DNA from 4 places in the Sphingomonas sp. PvP055 genome. Region 4 is predicted to be linked to each of the others. Evidence: riboswitches for the same ligand, from Rfam matches in the RefSeq annotation. Region 4 holds a riboswitch; each other region holds the start of a gene.
What was found. A riboswitch is a leader RNA that binds a small molecule or an ion and turns the genes downstream of it on or off. The one in region 4 is predicted to bind cobalamin.
Positions count from the first base shown of each region.

Region 1: linked by a shared signal. The riboswitch ahead of ABIC16_RS19925 (TonB-dependent receptor) and the one ahead of ABIC16_RS18960 (TonB-dependent receptor) in region 4 are both predicted to bind cobalamin.
Region 2: linked by a shared signal. The riboswitch ahead of ABIC16_RS00715 (TonB-dependent receptor plug domain-containing protein) and the one ahead of ABIC16_RS18960 (TonB-dependent receptor) in region 4 are both predicted to bind cobalamin.
Region 3: linked by a shared signal. The riboswitch ahead of cobW (cobalamin biosynthesis protein CobW) and the one ahead of ABIC16_RS18960 (TonB-dependent receptor) in region 4 are both predicted to bind cobalamin.

Region 1 is NZ_JBEPNS010000003.1:6,963-12,574, reverse strand. Features, by position in the region: gene ABIC16_RS19950 (CPBP family intramembrane glutamic endopeptidase) at 1-263, shown strand, start outside; gene ABIC16_RS19945 (response regulator) at 930-1,313, opposite strand; gene ABIC16_RS19940 (Ros/MucR family transcriptional regulator) at 1,584-2,081, shown strand; gene ABIC16_RS19935 (winged helix-turn-helix transcriptional regulator) at 2,345-2,701, opposite strand; gene ABIC16_RS19930 (putative quinol monooxygenase) at 2,822-3,148, shown strand; cobalamin riboswitch at 3,403-3,639, shown strand; gene ABIC16_RS19925 (TonB-dependent receptor) at 3,809-5,612, shown strand, end outside.
Region 2 is NZ_JBEPNS010000001.1:150,834-156,445, reverse strand. Features, by position in the region: gene cobO (cob(I)yrinic acid a,c-diamide adenosyltransferase) at 1-352, opposite strand, end outside; gene ABIC16_RS00720 (aminotransferase class I/II-fold pyridoxal phosphate-dependent enzyme) at 349-1,422, opposite strand; gene ABIC16_RS00715 (TonB-dependent receptor plug domain-containing protein) at 1,426-3,360, opposite strand; cobalamin riboswitch at 3,493-3,695, opposite strand; gene cobU (bifunctional adenosylcobinamide kinase/adenosylcobinamide-phosphate guanylyltransferase) at 3,723-4,238, shown strand; gene ABIC16_RS00705 (amidohydrolase family protein) at 4,306-5,133, shown strand; gene rlmN (dual-specificity RNA methyltransferase RlmN) at 5,258-5,612, opposite strand, start outside.
Region 3 is NZ_JBEPNS010000001.1:2,028,719-2,034,330, forward strand. Features, by position in the region: partial or broken gene cobN (cobaltochelatase subunit CobN) at 1-1,132, opposite strand, end outside; gene cobW (cobalamin biosynthesis protein CobW) at 1,139-2,176, opposite strand; cobalamin riboswitch at 2,347-2,585, opposite strand; gene rfaE2 (D-glycero-beta-D-manno-heptose 1-phosphate adenylyltransferase) at 2,641-4,065, opposite strand; gene ABIC16_RS09765 (hypothetical protein) at 4,084-4,971, opposite strand; gene ABIC16_RS09770 (hypothetical protein) at 5,242-5,612, shown strand, end outside.
Region 4 is NZ_JBEPNS010000002.1:55,308-60,919, forward strand. Features, by position in the region: gene ABIC16_RS18955 (PepSY-associated transmembrane domain-containing protein) at 1-187, opposite strand, end outside; gene ABIC16_RS18960 (TonB-dependent receptor) at 174-2,345, opposite strand; cobalamin riboswitch at 2,514-2,754, opposite strand; gene ABIC16_RS18965 (alpha/beta hydrolase) at 2,837-3,766, opposite strand; gene ABIC16_RS18970 (TonB-dependent siderophore receptor) at 3,724-5,612, opposite strand, start outside.

The DNA of each region.
Region 1 (5,612 bases), on a different contig from region 4:
TCTATCGAGGTTTTCTTTTGTACTACCTACCGGCAAGGATCGGTCTATTAGGTGCGATCATCATCGCAGCCCTTGCATACGGCGCGGCGCACGGGTTCAAAACCCCAAAGCAATTCGTAGGTAGCGTCGTGTCTGCGCTGGCTTTTACTATTGCATATGTCGCCACATCAAATTTGTGGTGGTTGATACTGTTACACATAGGGGTAATGCTATTCGGCGCCATCGTCAGCAAGGCCATCAGTGGTGATTTAGAAGCGAGTTGATTGGTGATGGATCTTCCCGATTGGGAAGGTCGGGCGAGATGGGAGTGACCGGATCCCCTCGCTGCGACCAATGCGACCGCTTTCACAAAACCCGTTCCCAACTGCACTTTCCCCAAATGGGCGGTTGGGGATGGGGAACTGGGAATGTCGGCGTAGTGCTTGAACGGCTGGTTTTGGGACGACAGCCGATCGGCGGAACGACTGAGATTGGGCGCTTGCCGTAGGTCCGCTTTGAGGCTGCAAAGACTCATTCCCTGACAATCGAGCGTCCTTCCGCGCTTGCGTCTGCCGGCCAATCTTTGATGTACGTTGAAGGGCAGTTTCTCGCCAACTGGATCAGCCGCCCCTACGACTGAAATTGGTCGGTGAGCTACCGCGAATTGCAACCTGCTCTCCCCAACCTCACTAAAGATCACCCGCTGCCGGCGGTTTACCCCCGTTAGGAGGTGCAGAACGCTTTTCGTCCACCTTCCAGGTAGATTCGAGAGCCTTGAGGATGGACCGCCAGGTTTCGGCAACAGCGCCACTTGAATTGTCAGCTTGGCTACGAGCTACTTCCTCAGCTCTATTGCCAAAGCGACGTCGCATCCCAGCGGCGAGGGCCGAAAGCTGATCCTCCATCTTCTGGAAATTATCGGATTACCAAAATATGTGAAATAACATTTCTCAAGTGATCGCCTCGATTTGCGATCTTACAACACCCGCCAGTGTGATGGGGTCAAATGGTTTTGTTATCACCCCGATGATGCCGGGCCTGTTGAGGTGAACGTTGTGAGAAGTGTCCGATGAGAGCAAAATCACTGGAGTAGGCGGTGATCCATCCGTTTTAGTTATTTTTTTTAGCAAATCCGTCCGACTTTTGGCTTCCAGCGCAGCGTCTAAAATTACCAAATCAAACGGTTTTTCAGCTAACGCACTTATCGCATCCGCAGCGCAACTTACTGAAAAGACAAAAATATTTGAATCGAGATGCAGCGAAATCTCTAGTATAAGCCTTATGTCCGGATCATTGTCGACGCAGAGAATGCGCAAACTACGAGTGCTACTCATGCTCCTCCCGCCTTCCCTGCAATAGTGAAAATAGATTCATTTTCTGGATAAGGTTTAGCATGGTATACGAGAAAAGAACAGTGATATGAATACAAGTGCTGTCGAAGCTCCTGTAATGCGGCATCCTTTCAGCGAAATCGATAAGCGTTCACATCTAAAAATGTTTATTAATGGGCGTCTAAGAAATGGCTGACAACCTACTAGCGAGTTGCGATGTTCAAAAAGGTTTTTTAACGCCCTCTCTATGGGGACCGAACAAGGAAATTCAAATTGACTGATGGAATTTCGAACAGCGTCGAGCTTGCTACCCAAATGACGATGGCATGGTTGTCCAACCCTAACACGCGCACGTCGGCGGAGGACGTTGCGGCATTCTTGAAGTCGATGCACGCCGCAGTGGTCGGTCTTTTGGCGGCGCCAGCAGACGTTACTGCCGAGGACGCCGCTCCTGAATTTACCGGGGCAGTCACCGCACGGAAGTCGCTGGCAAATCCCGATGTCATTATCTCAATGATCGATGGCAAACCCTACAAGACGCTGACGCGGCATCTTTCTACCAACGGTCTGACGGCTGGCGAATATCGCGCTCGCTATGGTTTAAAGGCCGACTATCCCATGACTGCACCGTCCTACTCGGCACTGCGGCGGGATATGGCGAAAAAAGTTGGTCTTGGCCGAAAGCCGGGCCAGAAACCGCCAGTCAAGGCAACGGTGCCTACATCTACACCAAAACGTGGTCGTCCCCCGAAGGTAGCCGAGCCTGCGTGAAGTGACAGGCGCCGAACATGCCCGCCGCCACTATGCTTCGACTCGACGTGGATGATCGTCCGCTATTGGGCGTTTTCGGTCCGACCGCTCTACCACCCGAAAGCTGTCAGTCGGCTTTGGGGGGGCAGTCGGCCCGTCGGTCATGTGGCTGAACGTCCCGACCTGGTGGGGAACGGACAGGCAGCTTTCAGGAGGCGGCTGGCGATAGCTGCCGTTCCCGAAAAGGATGCAATTCTGGGAAAGCCTGATCAACCAAGCACAATCTAGCCGCGTTCTGGCTTGCCCTCGAAGTTACTGATGGCGGAAGCGTCGGTGCGGTTCCTCACGCCCCACTCGCACAGGGGCAGCAGAGCCTCGATCAGCGTCATGCCGAATGGAGTGACGGTGTAATCGACTTTGGGCGGCACCTCGCCATAGTCGCGACGAACCAATACCTCTGCCGAGGCGAGTTCACGCAGTTGCTGTATTAGCACCTTCTCGCTGATGCCGGCGACCGTCCGCTTGAGATCGCCGAACCGCCTCGGACCCGAGCGGAGGTGATACAGGATCAGCGGCTTCCATTTGCCGCCCATGATGGCCAGCGCGACATCAAGGCCGCAGTCAGATGGAGGAACGCTCATCGCATCTCTTCGGTACTTACCTTTAGGTAGGTTCTACCCACATTACCAGTGCCGGTCCATATTCTAAAAACGTGCGCGACGGGATCAATCATCTTTCCGTCGCAACAATGGAGCTTAAACATGACCGACACGCCGACCATCCTGATCTATGCAACATATCGCATCCAGCCCAGCGACGTGGAAGCGTTCCGGGATATCGCTTCGCGCATGGCGAGCGCGGCCAGGCTGCGGGACGGCTGCGTATTTCTTGACGTTACGGAGGAAGTAGGTGCCGCCGGCACGTTCCGGCTGATTGAAGCCTGGCGAGATCAGGCGGCGTTGAACGCACACCTCTCCACGCCCGATTTCCAAGCGGTATTCGAAGAAGCTGGGAAACTCGGCATCACCGACCGTCAGGCCGACTCCTATTCGATTTCGGGCAGAGCGGCGCTCGACATGCCGTCCTGACCGGAATGAGGACCGGCCCACAAGGCGTTCCAGCAAACGGACGGCGGGAGAGAAGGCGTCGGCCTTCTCGGAATCGATCGTGAACTGAGAATTTATCCAGTGTCTCGATATCCCGTTTGATTGGCATTTTAGGACGTAGTGGGGGGTGGTTGTCCGGCAATGCCGATCGCACTGCGATAGGGCAGCTCTGAGCAATCTTGCAGATTGACGGTGCCACGGGTACGCGCTTCTCGTCTAGCTGGATGAATATCTTGCTGGGCAGTGATCGCGCTGGTGTCCCGAGAGGGACTTAATAGGGAACACGGTGTGGGAGATACTCTCCCGAAGCCGAGGCTGTCCCTGCAACTGTAAGCGGCGAGCGAGACGTACATCGCGTCCTCTTTTGGAGGGTGCAGCCACTGGACCAACGCCGTAACGGCCGAGATCCGGGAAGGCCGTATATCGAGCGACGACCCGTGAGCCAGGAGACCTGCCAGCGTCTGGTCGCTCTTGCTTTGGTCCAGGGGATGGTCGGGGCACGGTTCTTCCGTCTGAGCGACGAACGAGCGGCGGGGGTCGCATCGGTTCGTGTCGCGGGCGCTTGCGTCCGCCTGTCGACGCGTGCCGACCGTTCGCAGCGGACGCCCCCGTCCGAAGTCGCTTGGCGCACGGGGGACGGACATGAAGAATCTGAGATTACGAACAAAATGGCTCGAATGCGTGGCTATAGCTTCGGCATGTAGCACCACACCAGCATGGGCTCAGGGGCAAAACACCGAGGCTGTGCCGTCACAGGCACCAAACGACATTGTCGTGTTCGGCCGCGGCGAAGCGAAGATCGGTGTTGCGCATGCAGCAAGTGAGGGCACCGTCGCCGGTGCCGACCTTCTGGTTCGCCCGCTGCTGCGCGTTGCCGAACTGCTAGAGGCGATACCTGGCATGGTCGCTGCGCAGCATTCGGGAAGCGGCAAGGCCAACCAGTATTTCCTGCGTGGCTTCAATCTCGATCACGGTTCGGACTTCACGACTTATATCGACGGGGTGCAAATGAACCTGCGCACCCACGGTCATGGCCAAGGCTATCTCGATCTCAACGGACTGATCCCGGAGATCGTCGCGCGCGAGGATTTTCGCAAAGGGCCATACCGTGCCGATGGCGGCGACTTCGCGCTGGCGGGGGCTGCCTACATGACCACGATCGACAGCTTCGCCCGGCCGTGGCTTTCGGTCGAGGGCGGCTCTTATGGCTATGGTCGGATCGCCGCGGGCGGGACGATTGACGGGATTGGTCCGGGGAAACTGACGCTCGTCGCGCAAACCAAGGTCTACGACGGACCATGGGAGGAGCCTGAGCATATGCGACACGCATCTGGCTTTGCGAAATATACCGCTCCAGCTGGCGCAGGCCAGGTCGAAGCCTCGCTCAACGCCTACCGCGCGACCTGGCGTCCGACCGAACAGATTCCCGAGCGCATAATTGGTACCGCGCTCTGCAAGGACGTGTTCTGCTCACCCGATCCGACGGCACGCGGCGAAACGACACGGCTCGTCGGCAACGTCGCGGTCCGCCAGCCTGACTGGCACGCCAATGTCTATGGTCAGTTCTACGACTGGTCGATGTATTCGAACCCGACCTACACCGACCCGGACGGGACCAGCGCACAGATCCGCCAGTTCGACAAACGCTGGATCGTCGGCGCGAGGGGCGAAAAGCGTTGGACGCTCGCACCGACCCTTGCCGTCTCGCTCGGCACCGAAGAGCGCTACGACCATATCGGCAGCGTCGGTGTGTATCGCACCAGCGCGCGATCGTTCCTGTCGTCGCTCGGCCGCTACCATGTCGAGGAAGCGTCGGCAGCATTGTACGGCGAAGCGACGTGGACGCCGGTTACGGGTCTCCGCCTGATCGGTGGGGTTCGTGGGGACTATTATCACTACGTCGTTCGCGCGCGGGATCAGGCGGCGGTCTTGGCCGGCGAAGGCAGAGGCGACGACGCGATCCTGTCGCCCAAGGCATCAATCGCGTACTCGCCGACCGATCGGCTGGAGTTCTACGGCAACTGGGGACGTGGGTTCCACTCCAACGACGTCCGCGGCGCGGTAAACGTCGAAACGCCGGTGCCTGTGCCGGTCCGCGGCAACGGCCGCGAAGTCGGCGCCCGGTGGCAGTTACCCGGCATTACGCTGACCGCGACCTATTGGTGGCTCGACGTCGACAGCGAACTGCGCTTCGTCGGAGATTCCAACGCGGTCGAACCGACCGGTGCCAGCGAGCGTCGTGGCTATGAACTTGTGGCGTTCTGGCGGCCCAGGCCGTGGCTTGCGATCGACGGCAATTACACAGCGAGCCGGTCGCGGTACGACAATGGCGATCGTATTCCCAACGCCTTCGAGAACGCCGCATCCGCCGGGATCGCGCTGGTGCTCAATCCTTGGGAGGCAAGCGTTCGCGTCCGCCACCTCGGGCCCTATCCTTTGATCGAAG
Region 2 (5,612 bases), on a different contig from region 4:
CCCATGCGGCGCGCGCGGCGGCGATGTCGAGTTCGCGGTCCTGCGTGTCCCAGGTGAAGCCTTCGCCCATCACCTCGAACGTCGCGAGATCCGGATAGGCTTCGAAGAAGTTGCGCTCGCCCGTTTCCCACTTGCCTTTCACATATTGCAGGATCGCGACCTTCATCCCCCAGCCGATGCTGCGGATCGCCATGCCGAAGGCGGACGAGGACTTGCCCTTGCCGTTGCCGGTGTGGACGATCAGCAACCCGCGTTCGAGCGTGCGGCGCGCCTGCATCCGCTCGCGCGCCGCCGCGATGCGCTTGCTGCGCGCATTGTGGCGGGCGAAATCTTCGGGGGTTTCGGTCGTCATCGGGGGAACTCCTCGAGCGCGGTGGCGAGACGGACGAGACCTGCCGCACCGCGCGGCAGGCCGATGCGCAGCCGGTCGGGCTGGTCGGCGAAGGGACGGGTCAGGATGGCATGATGCGCGAGCGTTTCGAACAGCTTTGTCGCACCGTCGCATGCAATCAGCCGGAACAGCGGCGCGTGGCCGACGACGTCGAGGCCCGCATCGCGCAGCACTTCGTCGAGCAAGCCGCCCGTCTCGGTGATGCGCGCCTGTTGTGCGCGGTGCCAGTGCTGGTCGCGATACGCCGCGGTGCCGATCGCGACCGCCGCGGACGACACCGGCCAGTCGCCGAGCAATGCGCGCAGTCGCGGCGCAAGATCGGTTCCTGCGATGACGAACCCGAGGCGAAGCCCGGGCAGGCCGTAGAATTTCCCGAACGAGCGCAACACGATCAGCCGATCGCCCGCCTCCGGGCAGAGGCCGGGCGCGGGGTCGGCATAGGCTTCGTCCACCACCACGGTCATCCTTTGCGCGAGGGTGCGAAGCAGCGCGGGATCGGTGACGCGTCCATCCGGGTTGGCCGGGCTGGCGAGGACGAGCAGGTCGGCGCCTCCCATGCCACCGTGCTCCTGCGCAGGCAGGAGCCCAGAGTTACGCGCGTTCGGTGCGGTACCCTGGGCCCCCGCCTGCGCGGGGGAATCGCTCGTTTGTAGGGCCGTGACAGCTTCCGGTGCCACGGCAACCGCGTCAGGCCATGCCGCGAGATGCCCGGCATAGCCCGGCCGCACCACGCACGGTCGCCGCGCAGCGATCACCAGCGCAAGCAGCCGCATTGCGAGGTCGCTCCCCGGCACCGCGATGACCCGCGCCGGATCCGCCACGCCGAACGCCTCCGCCGCGGCGGCCTCGAGCCCTGCGATCGCGCCCGGTTCGGGGAGCTGCTCCCACCCGAGCGGCACGCCTGCGACCGGCCACGCCCAGGGCGCGATCCCGGTCGACAGGTCGATCCAGTCATCCCCGCCGAACATCGCACGCGCGGCGTCCACGCGCCCGCCGTGCGCGTGGAACAGGGCAAGATCGCGTGCGCGCAACGCTCAATACGTCAGGCGGACGCCGCCGAAGGCAGCGCGGCCGGGCTGACCATATTGGTAGATCGTCTGGTATTTCGTATCGAACACGTTCTCGACCCGCCCGAACACTTCGACCATCTTCGTGACCGGGAAGGACGCGCGCACGTCGCCGAGCACATAACCGTCGAGCCGCCGCGCGTTCGACGCATTGTCGAAACTATCCCCTACCGAGGTCAGCGTCGCCCCCGTCGTCAGGCCGAACGCCCAGCGATAATCGGCGTTGACCGTGATGCTGCTGTCGGGCCGCCGCGCGAGCTTGCGCCCGAAATTGCGGCTGCCGGCGGAGCGGTCGGTCGCGTCGAGATAGGTGTAGCTCGCGCTCACCGTCAGCGGCTCGACCGGACGCAGCAGCAGCGTCAGTTCGACCCCCTGTGCCCGCGTCCGTGCGATGTTTTCGTACGTGCCCGACGGACGACCCGCGCAGATCCCCGTGAGCGGTGCTGCGCACGAGACGAAGGTGATCAGATCGGACGAATTGCGATGGAAGTAGGTCGCGCTCGCTTCGACCGCGCCGTTCAGCGCCTTTTGCGTCACCCCCGCATCCCAGCCGTGCGAGCGTTCCGGGTTCAGCCGCGTGTTCCCATACTCGCTCTGCAACTGGTACAGCGTCGGCGCCTTGAAGCCTTCGGAATAGCTCGCGCGCAGCGTGGTCGCGCCATGATTGGGGGAATAGACGCCGCTCCCCGAAAAGGTCGTCGCGCCGCCGAACACATTGTGGTCGTCATGCCGCACGCCGCCGGTCGCGGTCAGCCCGGTGATCGGGGTGACGGCGAGCTGGCCATAGACGCTGAACAGCCGCGCCCGGCCCCGCGTGACCGGCCCGCCATAGCTCGACGAGGAAAAGCGCGATACTTCCCGCTCCGCGCCGAAGGTCGCGAACACCGCCGAGGTGACGTTCGCGGTGCCCTGATATTCCAGCCGGTCGTTGCGCCCGATCCCGCGAAACGTCTCGGTCGGGTCGCCATCGGGGTCGATGTTGCGCCGGTCGGTGTCGGTATGCGCATAACCGAAGCGATTGTGCAGACGCCCGTCGAACAGCGCGGCGTTGAGCCCGGCATAGCCGACCCATTGTTCGACATCGCCATATTCGCGCGTGTCGCCGAAGGTGAAGTTGGGCGGTGGGAAACCGTCGATGTCGGTCCGGCTGTTGGTATAGAAGCCGCGCAGGTCGACCGAGACGTCGCGGGCCAGCGCGATCCCGAGGCTGCCGTTCGCGGCATAGTTGCGGTACCCGTCCCGCTCGGTGCCGGGGGCGTAGGCCGAGATCCCGTCGGTGCCGTAATAGCCGCCGCCGAGGCTCGCGGACACCGGCCCCATCTTGCCCGAGACGTTGGCGAAGCCCTGTGCGGTGCCATAGCCGCCGCCCTCGGCACGCGCGTTGATCGCGATCTGCTCGGTCGGCTGGCGGGTGATGAGATTGACGACGCCGCCGATCGCCTGGCTGCCCCACAGCACCGATTGCGCGCCGCGCAGCACTTCGATCCGCTGGATGTTGCCGATCAGCAGATTGCCGAAGTTGAACCCGCCGCCGGGGGCGGAGGGATCGTTGAGCTTGATCCCGTCGATCAGCGCGACGGTCTGGTCGCTGTCCGCGCCGCGGATGCTGACCGAGGTGGTGGTGCCGATCCCGCCGTTGCGCACCACGGTGACGCCGGGCGTCTGGCGCAGCAGGTCGGACACGACGACCGCCTGGCGCTCGGTAATCGTCGCGGTGTCGAGCACCGTGACCGACTGGCCGACGGTATCCGCCGGGCGCGCCGCGCGGTTGGCGGTGACGACGATATCCTGCGATGCGTTGGCGGCTTGCTCCAGCGTGGCGGTGGATTGCGCGCTCTCGGCGAACGCGGGCGCGGCGGCGGCGATGCACGGCAGCAGGATCAGATAGGCACAGGTCTTCACGGTTATTCCCCTTCGCAACAGCTACGGGGGCACGCACGGCGCTATGTCGGAATTCCGTTTCCCGCCGCGCACGACCCCAACCACGTCGTCTCGCGAGGAAAACCTCGATCGCACGGCACACCCCGGCCGGACGAAGGACAACCGCGACAGGCAGGTCTCCTGGCTCCCGGGTCGTCGTCTGGCTCGGCCTTCCCGGATCCGGAGATCCAGTGGCACGCAGAAGGAGCAAGACTCGCCGGTCACAGTTGCGGGGACAGCCCCGGATGACGCGCTTGAGCACGCTTCCGGGTTCCCTTTTCATCCCATCTCTGGGAACCTGTCGCATCGGCGCGTCTAGAGCGCGCTTTGGGCAAGGGCAAGATGTGACACGGACGACACTATTCCTGGGCGGTGCCCGCTCGGGCAAGAGCCGCCTCGCGCAGCAAACCGCCGAGGCGTGCGCGGGGCCGCTCGCCTATCTCGCCACTGCCGAGGGCCGCGACGGCGAGATGGCGGACCGGATCGCGCGGCATCGCGCGGACCGGGGGGAGCGCTGGCGCACGGTGGAGTGCCCGCTCGCGCTGCCCGCGGCGATCGCTTCGGTCGAGACGGGCGCGGTGCTGGTCGATTGCCTGACGTTGTGGCTGTCCAACCTTATGCTCGGCGAGCATGACATCGCGGGCGCGACGGACGATCTGCTGGCTGCCATCGCGGGGAGTCCGTTGCCGATCGTGATCGTGACCAACGAGGTCGGGATGGGGATCGTCCCCGATCATCCGCTTGGTCGCACCTTCCGCGATGCGGCGGGGCGGCTCAACCAGGCGGTCGCGGGGCAGGTCGACGCGAGCTATTTCGTGGCCGCCGGGCTGGTGCTGCCGTTGCAGCGGTATCGGACCTGACGCCGCGGGGCTGGTCTCCGCGGTCCGCAAATGGCATTCCGGTCAAGGGATTGCACGAGGAACGACGATGACGCGATGGATCGACGCGCACCAACACTTCTGGTCGCTGACGACGCCCGGACATGAATGGCCGACGGCGGCCGAAGCGCCGATCCACCGCGATTTCGGGCCGGCAGACCTGATCGCCGCGTGCGACGGGCTTCCGCTGGCGGGAAGCGTCCTGGTCCAGTCGCAACCGACCGATGCCGATACAGACTGGATGCTCGCGCTGGCGGAGCGCACGCCGCTGGTGCGCGCGGTGGTCGGGTGGGTCGATCTCGCCGACCCCGCCGCGCCCGATCGCATCGCCGCGCTCGCTGGCAACCCGTGGTTGCGCGGGCTGCGCCCGATGCTCCAGTCGATCGACGATACCGACTGGCTGCTGCGCGCGGACCTTGCCCCCGCGATCGCGGCGATGCAGGCGGCGGGGCTGCGGCTGGATGCGCTGGTCCAGCCGCGCCACTTGCCGATGCTCGCGCGGTTCGTGGAGCGCTGGCCCGACCTGCCGATCGTGATCGATCATGCCGCCAAACCGTTCCCTGCCGCAGGGACACTCGATCCGTGGCGCGACGACATCGCCGCGCTCGCTGGGCTTGGGGTGCATTGCAAATTGTCGGGGTTGCGGACCGAACAGGGCTCCGGCCAGCCCGCGAGCGACCTCGCGCCTTATGTCGCGCATCTCGTCAGCGTGTTCGGGCCGCGGTTGATGTGGGGGAGCGACTGGCCGGTCGTCTTGTTGTCGGGGGATGATTGGCGGCGCTGGCACGACGATGCGCTGCGGATGGCGCGCGATGCTGGGGCGGACATCGACCGGCTATTCCACGATGCGGCGGTGGATTTCTACGCGCTGGGGTGAGCCGTCGCCCGACCCCATCCGTTCGCCCTGAGCGCAGTCGAAGCGCCACTCCCAAGCAAGCCTAGGCTCGGGGGAGACGGGGGCTTCGACTTCGCTCAGCCCGAACGGGGGGGTGAAACGAACCCTAGCCCAGCGCCGCCTGTTTCTCCGCCGCCAGCGCATCCAGCTCCGCGCGCGTTTTTTTCTCGCTTGCGGTCTTCAACTGCCCGCACGCCGCGTCGATGTCGCGCCCGCGCGGGGTGCGGACCGGGGCGCTGATGCCGGCATCGAACACGATGTTCGAAAACGCCTTGATCCGCTCCGGCGTCGAGCATTCATACGGCGCGCCCGGCCACGGGTTGAACGGGATCAGATTGACCTTCGCCGGCAGGTCATAGAATTTGAGCAACCGCACCAGCTCGCGCGCATCCGCGTCGCTGTCGTTCTTGTCCTTGAGCATCACATATTCGAACGTGATCCGCCGCGCATTGTTCGCGCCC
Region 3 (5,612 bases), on a different contig from region 4:
CCAGCCGCCGCGCCCCCACCGGCTTCGCGGCGAGCCGGGCCCAGCCGTCCACCTGTGCAACGATCGCCATGATCCGCGCCGGATCGGCCCGGTGCTCGCGGCGGGCATATTGCAGATCAGGGTCGCGCGCCGCCGTTTCCTTGAAACTGGCGACCCCCGCGAAGATCCGGCCATCCACCTCGGGCAGAACGACGTGCATCGCGAGATCCGCGGGGCTCAGCCCCCGCGCCGCCGCCGCCCACGCCGCCCGATCCGACGTCGCGAGCGCGACCTGGAACACCGGCACCCCGGCGCCATTGAGCGGCGTAACGCCCGCCGCATCGCTCGCCGAGAAGGCGGTGGCGTTGACGATCGCCGCAGGCGCGAGCGCCGCGACCCAGCGCGCGATCCACCCGCGCGCCGCGCCGTCTTTGAGCGACGGGACGAACAGCCCGATCACAGCGTACCCCCGCGCCTCGAAGCCCGCGTGCAGGGCTGCGATCGGCGCGACATCGGATGCGATCAGATACGACCGGTAGAAGACCAGCAGCACCCGCGGCTTGCCCGCGGTGATCGCGAATGCCGCCGGGCAAGAAGCGCCGGTGCCCGGCTGCCACCCCCCGACGCCCGCGATCCCGTGCGCTTCGATCGTTCGGTCCGTCGTCAGCGCCGCCGCCGCCGCCAGGATCTCCAGCGCCGCGCGCGCGGCGGACGCGCCGCCGAGGTCGCACAAGTCCGTCAGGCGTCGCAACGTCGCCACCGCAACGGTCGATACCGCATCCAGTCTTGGATCCACGCGCCCGTCGGCGGGCAGCACCGCAAGCGCGATCCCGCGTTGCCGCGCGATCGCCGCGAGTTGCTGGAGTCCGTAGGACCAATAAGCGGTCCCGCCGATCAGCCGGACCAGAATGCCCTTCGCGCCACCGAGGGTCCGTTCGATGTAGGTATCGACCGACAGGGGGTGCGCGAGATCGGCAAGGTTGGCGAGCCGCACCGAGGGCAAAGCCGGTCCAGCCGCACGCCACCCGACCGCGAAAGCGCCCAGGTCGCTATCGGAGAAGGACAGCACGACGAGATCCGCGGCATCCTGCCCCAGATCGCGCGGTGTCGCGGTGTCCTCGATCCCATGCGTTTCGCGAAAGACGACGTGCATCGGGGCTCAGCCGATCAGCGCCGCCTCGATGACCGCCGGATCGAGCCGGTCGCGTTCCGCAATCACCACCAGCCTGGAGCCGCGCGGTTCGTCTGTGCGCCACAAGCGATCGTAGTTCGTCCGTACCCGTGCGCCGACCGCCTGGACGAGCAAGCGCATCGGCTTGCCCGACACCGCGGCAAACCCCTTGATCCGCAGCACATCGCCTCGGCTCGCGAGCGCTTCGATCCGGGCTTCCAGACCGGCCGGATCCGCGATCTCACCACAGTTTACGACGATGCTGTCGAAATCATCATGCTCATGGTCGTCCTCGCCGTCGTGATGCGATGGGCGGGCCGCGATATCGTCTTCTGCCGCGGCGCCCAGACCCAGCACGATCCGAGGATCGACGACGCCGTCGACAAGTTCGATCACCGGGATCGGACGCGACATTTCAGCGGCGATGGCCGCTCGCGCCGCGGCGATTCCTTCGGGACCGGCGAGGTCGCATTTGGTCAGCAGCACCAGATCGGCGCACGCCAGTTGATCCTCGAACACCTCGGCGAGCGGCGTGTCATGATCGATGCTGGGGTCTGCGTTGCGCTGCGCGTCAACCGCCGCAAGGTCGGGCGCGAAACGCCCGGCGGCGACGGCCTCCGCATCGGCGAGCGTGATGACGCCATCGACGGTGATGCGCGACCGGATCGCCGGCCAGTCGAACGCCTTGAGCAGGGGTTTTGGCAAGGCCAGCCCGGATGTTTCGATCAGGATGTGGTCGGGCCGCGGATCGAGCCGGAGCAGCATCTCGACGGTCGGAATGAAGTCGTCCGCGACGGTGCAGCAGATGCACCCATTCGCCAGCTCGACGATGTTCTCGGCAGGACAATCGGGGATCGCGCATCCCCTGAGGATATCGCCATCGACCCCTAGAGTGCCGAATTCGTTGACCACCACCGCGAGCCGGCGGCCCTTGGCGGTCCGGATCAAATGGCTGATCAACGTCGTCTTGCCGGCGCCGAGGAAGCCGGTGACGATCGTGACGGGAACTTTCGAAAGGTCGGACATGTTCTTCCCCGTGGCGCAACAGCAACGAACGGGTGGGGCCGATCAAGGACGGCGCGCGACGACGGACGAGCGCCAGAAGCCGCCCGAGCCACGCACCGATGCAGCCCCAGCCGCATAGGCTCGTCGCTCAGACGGAGAACCGTGCCGCGGCCATCCCCTGGGCCAAGGCAAGAGCGACCTTATCGCCGGCAGGTCTCCTGGCTCACGGGTCATCGCTAGAGCATCACCTTCCCAGATTGCCCGGTCCTAAGACCGGCTCAGTCCAGTGGCCGCTCCCTTCCGGAGAAGGGGGCATGACGCTTTCGCTCACCGCTTACAGTTGCAGGGACAGCCGCGGATTTGGGGGAAGCCCCCCGCACCGCATTCCCATTCAAGCCCCTCGCGGGGCACCGGCGCGATCAGCGAGGACCGAATAAAGGCCCTCGCGGTGCATATTAGACCAGACGGCACGTGTTGCCAATTCGCTAATCGCCGACATGCTCCAGGACGTTTCCGGCACGGAGAAGCGCCGTGGTCGATCGGCCCGCCAGGAGTGGCGCGAAGAAGATCGTTCCGCCGCTCGCGCGCACCACATCGGCGCCGACCATCGTCTCCGGCGTATAGTCGCCGCCCTTGACCAGGACGTCCGGTCGGATCGTTCGGATCAGGTCGATCGGCGTATCATCCGAAAACGACACGATGTGGTCCACCGCGGCCAGTCCGCTCAGGACTTCGGCGCGGTCGGCTAGGCTGCTGACGGGCCGCGACGGGCCCTTCAGGCGGCGAATCGAAGCATCGTCGTTGAGGCCGACGATCAGGACGTCGCCCTGCCGTCGCGCCAAGTCGAGCAAACGCACATGCCCGGCATGAAGCACGTCGAAACACCCGTTGGTGAAGACGATCCGGGCGCCGTTTGCGCGGACATGGTCGAGTTTTGCGAGGAGCAGCGGCAGCGGGATCATCTTCGTCATCGCGTGGTCGCGCCGATACAGACGTTCCTCCAGGTCTCCGCGAGTCACCGCGTAAGTTCCCTGGCGCGATACCGCGATGCTCGCGGCGACGTTCGCCTGGTCGATCGCCGCAGCGATTGGCAGCCCCTCGACGATCCCCACGACGAGCGCGGCCATCGTGGTATCGCCCGCGCCGGTCACGTCGAAGACCTGCAAGGCCTCGGTCGGATGATCGACCATGGTGCCGTCTCGCGACACCATCAGCATTCCCTTGTCGCCCCGCGTGACCACGAGATAGCGCAACGCCATCGCTTCCAGAACCGATGCCGCGTGCGCAGCAATGTGCGCTTCATCGCAAGCACCAAACAGGGCGTGGAATTCGCGAGCGTTGGGTTTCAGCAGGAACGCACCCTTGTACCGCGAGCGATCGGCGCATTTCGGATCGACGAAGGCGGGCACGCTATATTTGCGGGCGATCGAGAGCAGCAACGGGAGTTGGTGGAGGACGCCCATGTCATAATCGGAGAAGATGACGGCGCGGACACCGTCGATCCGTGCCTCGAACCGCCGCACCAATTCTGCCTGCGCCGTCTCGCTCGCATGCCCGTCATGATCGATCCGCGCGATTTGCTGCACGCCGGAGACGACGCGGGTTTTCTGCGTGGTGGGTCGTCCCGGGTCGATCACGCGATCGAGCACGACCTTTCGCTCCTTCATCATTCTCGCGAGATCGTCTCCCGCTGCATCGTCCCCGGAGACGGTGAGCAGCACGCATCGCTGGCCCAGCGCGGCAACGTTCGCCGCCACGTTCGCTGCGCCACCGGGGCGCGACTCCTCGCGCGCCGCGCGCATGACCGGGACCGGTGCCTCGGGCGAAAGCCGACTGGCTTCGCCGATGATGTAGCGATCGACCATCGTATCGCCGACGATCAGGATGGCCGGGGGGCGTTGGTGAGTCATCTTCGGGTCTCCGCAATGTCAGCGCCAGCCGCGAACCTGAGAGGGTTCAGGACGCGTGGAGAGGGTCGGCCAGCGGCGTGCCCAGCCGCCGCCGTGATCCTGATGGGGAACGACGATGATCGAAACGGGCGCGTTCGGGGCCATGCGCGCGACGAAACTTCGGGCAATCGTGGGGTCGACCACGGGGTCATCGCCGCCCACGAAATGAACCTGCGGCACGCTCGACAGGAGCGCCGCTTCGGCTGCTGGATCGAGCGAGCGCGACAAGGGGGATAAGTGCCGTGCGCGCGTCCACTGCGCCAGATCGAGATTGGCGGCGACCGTCACCAGCGCCGCCACATCCCGCCGCCGTTCCGCCAACAGCGCTGCCAGCGTTCCGCCTCCCGAATATCCGACGAGGATCAGTCTAATCCGGTTCGTCTGTCGAAGGAGAAGATCCAGCGCCTCGGACGCACTGTCGATCACTTCCGAGGAGAAACGCGCGATACTCCAGTAATCGCTCTGGCAGTGACGCGAACGGGCAGCGTATTGGCAAGGTCTCGCCAGCCAGGCGACCGCGCCCTGACCGGGGTGTTGCACGGCAAGTTGCAACGCGACGGGGGCGGTCGGTGTCGGATCGAGCGAACGGCGCCCTTCGCGCGTGTAGGCGAAGCCGTCGCCCTCGATGTAGATCACGAGGACATCGGATGTATCGCGCCCTGATCGCGTGGCTGATGCAAGGTCGAAGCGCCCGGTCGGGATGACCTGCGACTGCCACGCCGCGTCGCGCACCAGGCGCGATGCGGACTGGCGCGCGACGGACGGGCTCCCGAAGCTGAGCGAAAGAAGTGTCGCACAGCATAGCGCAATACGGACGAGTGCATCACCGTATGGTCCCCGAACGTGGTCGGACAGATCCGTCTTCATTCAGTGGAAGTGAACTCCCGAAAGGAGAAAGAAACTACTGTAATATTACCTAAATGTATAAACGCAGAACAGACGTATTGTAATGCGGTTGGCGGTATAGATGTGGGTTTGAAGTAATATACCTCAATGAGAGTAAGGCGTTTATTGATCCGCATCTGTTGTTGAAGGGGAAGTCCGGTGGTGATGAACGGCGAAGCGCCCGATCAGACCAAACGGACTCGACGTCTGCAGGCCGGCATTTCGCTATTGGCGATTGGAGCTGGACTTGCGATGCCCCAAACATCCTGGGCGGATACGACCATTTCCGGAACGACGGTCGGGGCGCAGGTGCTCAATGGCAATGTCGGGCTTTTTGAGATCGAGCCTACTGGCACGGTCGTCGCGGACACGAGTGCCGCGGTTTTCAATTCTGGTACGGTCGACACGTTCACGAATAACGGTGTCATCGACAACACCGGTTTGTCCGTTAATGCCGTGCAGAACACTGGTTCGATCGGGCTATTTCTCAACACCGGCAGGATTACCAGTCTTGGCTCGGGGCTCGTTCTTACCCGGGCGACCAGTAGCTCCCTGACTCCTGCGATCATCAATGCCATCATCAATTCCGGGCTGATCTCCGGCGCGAGCTCCGGGGCGATCCT
Region 4 (5,612 bases):
CGCTCCCAGCCAGCTTCTCGGCTGGCGAGAGGGAGGGATAAGGCACGTAGACCATCACCAGCCCGGACAGAAACCACATGGCGAAGAACAGGCAGCTGGCGATGCCGATCCAGCGATGAACGAGGTACAGCCAGCGCCGGGCAGTCTTGCCAAGCGCCGGCCGCCTGAGGCCGTTAAAAGCTGACACGAAGCGAAACGTCGACCGAGCGGGGACGGCCAAGGACCCACTGCTCGTTGTTGTACGTGCTGAGCGCATAGTCCCGGTCGAACATATTGTAGGCGTGGATATCGACCGCGAGGTGCGGCGTCACCGCATAAGAGAGCGTGGCATCGACCGTGATGTAGCTGGGGACGCGAAAGCTGTTCGCATTGTCCGAATAGCGGCGCCCGACATAGCGCAGTCCGGCGCGTGCCTGGAGCGAGCGCGTTGCGTTCCAACGCAGCCAGAGATTGGCAAGCGTCTCGGGGACGTCTGGCGGGGTATTGCCGTCGAAGCTCGAGCCGCCAGAGACGAAGTCGTCGAACGTCGCGTCGAGCACGCTGCCATTTGCATCGATCCCGACGCCGTAAGGCAGATCGAGCGACACCGCAGCCTCGATACCCTTAGCCGATCGCTGGCCGACCTGCTCGACCGGGCTCGTCGGGGTCAGCTGTGCCAGCAAGCGCTTCTTGACGATGCGGTAGGCGGCGAGGGTGGCGGTGCCGCGACCGTCGAGGAACACCGCCTTGGCGCCGACCTCGATTTGGTCGCCGACCGCGTTGCTGAACTGCACCTGCCCGGTCGAATAGGTGGTCAGCGTCCCCAGCGGGTCCACGCCGGTGGCATATTGCCCATAGAGCGACACCGTCGGGATCGGCTGATAGACGCTCCCGACCCGCCAGGTCACATTGTGCAGCCGCTTGGCGAGCACGAACGTCTCGGTGCCGGTGCCGCCCGGATAGTCGATCGACCAGCGGCGGATTGTGTCGCGCTCGTAGCGGACGCCACCGACGATCGAGACGTGCGTGCCGAGCTTAAGCCGGTCCTCGGCAAAGACCGCATATTCGTTGGTGCGTGTGCGATAGCGCGGTGCGATGCCTTGCGTGTCGACGATCAGACCGGGATCGAACGCGAAGGGATCGACTTCCGAAACCTGCGGGTCAGACTCGAAATTGTGGGAGTAGGTCAGTTTGATGAGGTTGACGTCGAAGCCCATGACAAAGTCGTTGCCGACGCCATCGGCGACGTCCGTCCTGAACGTCACGCTCCCCTGATCGCCCCACTGCGTCTGGTCGTGGACGATGCCGGTCATGTCGGTGCGCAGGATGCGGCCGGGCGTACCGGTATTGGCGCTGCCGTTGGCGCAGGCCCCGTCTGCGGCGATCCAGCAATAGGTTTCGAGATTGAGCCAGGAGCGTTTGGAGGTGAGGCGATAGGCCTGGTTGCTGACGGTGACCGCATCGCTCGGCGTCCAGTCGACCTGCAGTCTGGTGCGGTTGTCCCGGTAGCGGATAAAGCCGTCGCGCGTGTTGTAGTTGCGGTCCCGGATGTGGTCGTCGAGCCGTCCCTCGATCAGCGGCGTGCCGAAATAGCGCATCGGCTTCTGGTCGCCGTAATCGTCCCGCGCGGTGACGACGAGCGTGTCGGTCGGTGTCCAGCGCAGCGTGCCCGAGACGGCATGGCTGCGCGACTGGCCACGATCGACATAGCCGTCGGACCGACGATAGCTTCCGTCGATGCGGTAGGAGAGGCGCTCGGTGATCGGCCCCCCTGCGCCCGCCGCCACATGGAAGCTGTCCTGCGAGCCATAGCCGATCTCTCCCTCCACCTGCGTCCGCTGCGTATCGGGTTTGCGCATCAGGACATTGACCGCGCCGCCCAGAGCACCCTGGCCGTAGAGCACCGAGGCCGGACCGCTCAGGACGTCGATCCGTTCGACCATCCACGGATCGGTCGGAAAGGTGATCGTGCCCGCAGCCGGGAACAGCCTGATGCCGTCGATGAGCTGGAGCACGGATCCCTGACCGCTGAAGCCCCGTGCGGCGAGCGCGGTGCCGCCATTGCCGGGGTTGCCGGCGTTGCTGATGCCCGGCGCACGGCTCGTCGCGTCGATCACCGACATATCGCCGCGCGCGCGGATCGTGGCGCCGTCGATGACCGAGAGCGTCGCGGGGGTCTCGAGCGGCGTAAGGCCCAGGCGGCTGCCGGTCGCATTCGGCGTGGTGAGCGTGTCCTGAGCATGCTGGCCAACAACGAGGATGTCTTCGTTGTCGGGGGCGGGCGTGGATTGAGCATTAAGAGGTGCTGCGAACACAGGCGACAGGAAAGCCCCCGCGACCGCGAGGCGAGACAATAGGAATGGCATTACGGTAATCCCCGGGGCGTCGAGCGAACCCGGCAGGGACCTCCCGCGAACGGCCGACATCCGCGCCAGCCGGACGCCATCGCGACCGGCACGCATGCCCGTGCGGTCCCCACCGCACACGTCGTCGCTCGACGGAGTACCGTGCCGCGGCCACCCCCTGGGCCAGGCAAGAGCGACCAGACGCCGGCAGGTCTCCTGGCTCACGGGTCATCACACGATGCACGGCCTTCCCAGGCCTTTATGACGTAACGTCCGGCCCAGTGGCTGCCCCTTCCTATGAAGAAAGAAGCGATATGCATCGCGCTCGCCGCTTACAGTTGCAGGGACAGCCTCGGCTTCAGGCGGCGAACCACCCTCACCGCGTTCCCTATTAAGTCCCTCTCAGGACACCGACGCGATCATGCCAGCCTGCTTCAAAAGCAGATCAGCGGTGCCGATGTATCCCGATCAATGCCTTTGGGCAATCGCCATAGCCGAACGTTACGGTCTGGCTAATTCGCTGTGGTTTTAACGAGGCCGTGGAATTGCAACCACCAGACAAACTCGTTGAACCAGTGGTCGCTCGTCGTACCTTTCGCGTGCAGATCGAACCCGTGGCTACCTCGTTCATACAAGTGCAGCTCGGCTGAAGCTCCTGCCTGCCGCCATGCAGTATAGAGCAGCACGGGATCGTTCCGCTGGTACTCGTCATCTGCCGCACCGGCGATGAATGCGGGAGGCGCATCTTCCGGGACCGGCGTCCGTAGTCCGCCGTAGATCAGGCCTACAAAGTCAGGCCGCGACGCTTTGGCGCCGATTGCCAGATCGGCTGCAAGATACGCGCCCGCTGAAAATCCAATCATGCCAACCTTGTGAGGATCGATGCCCCACTCGCGCGCGCGTTCCCGGACGATCGCCATGGCGCGCGCCCCGTCCTCGATCGCATGAGGCTCACCAGCGAAGCGCGGCATCTCCATCGGTCTGCCCGTTTCCGCCCGCGACATGACGATGCCCATCTCTTTCATATGGACATCCGGCATCCGCATCGGCCCGTCACCGCTCCGGATCGTCCGGTACTTCAACACGAAGGCAGTAACGCCACGGCCGGCCAGTGCCTGCGCCACGTCTGTGCCACCAAAAGTGTAGCCGAGGGCTACGAAGCCACCACCGGGCGCGACGATCACGGCGGTGCCGTTGGCGCGACCAGGTGCAGGGCGATACAGCTCCAGCGTTGGTTCGCTGACATCGTAGATCATCGTCTCGCCGGTCTTCATCCGGTCCCGCACTTCCGGGACACCGAGCGACGGAACACCGCCCTTTGCATAGAGGGGAATGATCTTCCCGCCGGTCGCCGGTGCCCGCGCGCTTGCAGCCGGCGACAGAGGGGCGACTGCCACGCCTATGCTTGCCAAAGCGATCCAGCGCCTCGCCAGCTTCGCCATGGCCATATCCGCACCTTGAGCGTGACATAGGCCGAACGGGGCTGGTTGGGCGCGACCACTGGATAACCAAGGTAGGAATAGGGATCGAAGGCTCGTTGATTTCCCAGATTGACCACTGACGCACCAAGGGTGAACCGGCCAATGTCGTAATACGCCTGCGCATCGATCGCGGCATAGCCCGGTACTGCGAGGGTATTGGGCAGCGTCAGCTCACGCGAGGTAAAAGCGCTGATGCCTGCACCGAATGACAAGCCCTTGGCCGTACCGTGCAATACCCGGTAGCGAGCCGCGACCCGCCCGCTACTTTTCGGAACACGAGCGAGCCGGTCGCCAGGTGCCACACCATCGTCGCGGGTATCGGTGTAGGCGTAATTGGCGAGGAGCGAGAAGGCCGGTGTCGGCTCCCACACCATGTCCACCTCGACCCCGCGCGCGCGCTGCCGTCCGCTCTGGATGTAGAAGCCGACATTGGCGGGATCGGCGGTGACGACATTGTCGTGGGTCTGCCTGAACACCGCTATCGTGCCGGAGAGGCCCGTGCCGGTAAGCGCCAGCTTCACGCCGCCCTCGATATTGCTCGACGTCTCCGGCACCGGCGTCTGCGTGCCGATGAAGCCGAAGGGCGCACGGAACGCGGTCGCATAGCCCGCGAAGAGGGCGACGCCCTTCACCACGTCGAGGGTCGCGCCGGCACGGGGTGAGACGTGCGTGTAGGTCTTGTCGTTGGCGACGCCGATGTTGCTGTTCTCGACGAACTTTAGCGAGGTGACGCGCAAGCCTCCGGTCAGGTGCAGCGGACCGTAGGTTGCCTGATCCTGGATGTAGCCAGCAAACGTCGTAAAGCGATCGTCGGTATAGGAGTTGACCGGTAGCTGGGGCGTGTAGTGCAGATCGTAGCTCGGGTCGGAAAGGTCGATCGTGCCCGAGGGGGAGTCGCTAACGAACAAGCCCATCGCGCTATAGAAGCTGGTCCAATCGTAGTTGACGCCGATGAGTAGCTTGTGCGTGCCCCCAAGCAGATCGACATCGCCGGCCAGATTGGCATCCACGGTCGCCTCCTTCGTGCGGTTTCTCATGGTGATCGGGAACACGTCGTAGAGCGGCGCGACGGTCTTGGTAGGGAAGAGGCCCGGATAGACGAAGCTCCCCTGTTCATTGATCTTGCTCGAATAGTAGCGGCCGCTGACCGTCAGCTTCAGGCGGTCGGAGAAGGCGTGGCGCAGCGTCGCCTGCCCCATGCGAATGTCGTTCGTCGTCTGCGGCTGATCGATCGGCGAGCCGGGAAAGGCGTTGCGGTCGATCATGCCGGCCAGCGCGGCATCGGCAGGCAGGCCGGAATATTCGAGATTGCTGCGATGGCTGAACTGCCCCTGGAGCAGGAGATCGGTCGCAGGATCGATCTGGAACGAGACGCTGGGTTGCACCGACCAGCGCTCGCCATACACCTTGTCGATCCAGCTACCGTTGCTTTGATATTCGCCGGTGATCCGCGCCGCGATCCCGTCCGCCAGCGGCACATTGATGTCGCCGTAGGGGTTCCAGGTCGAGAAACTCCCCGCGCGCATCGCCAGATACCCGCCTGCCTTATCGTTCGGCCGGACGCTTTGGAGATTGATGACCCCGCCGATCGGCGTGCCGATCCCCCCGCCATAAAGGGTAGCGGTCGGACCCTTGAGAACGTCGATCCGCTCAATGCCTACCAAGCTGTTCGGGTCGTAGGCCTGCTGGTTGCCGGCGAACACCGACAGCCCGTCGAGGTACACTTCGGCCGGAAAGCCGCGAATGATCGGGGGGATGAAAAGCACCTCGTCCGACCGCGTTGGGGTGACACCCGAGACGTTGACCA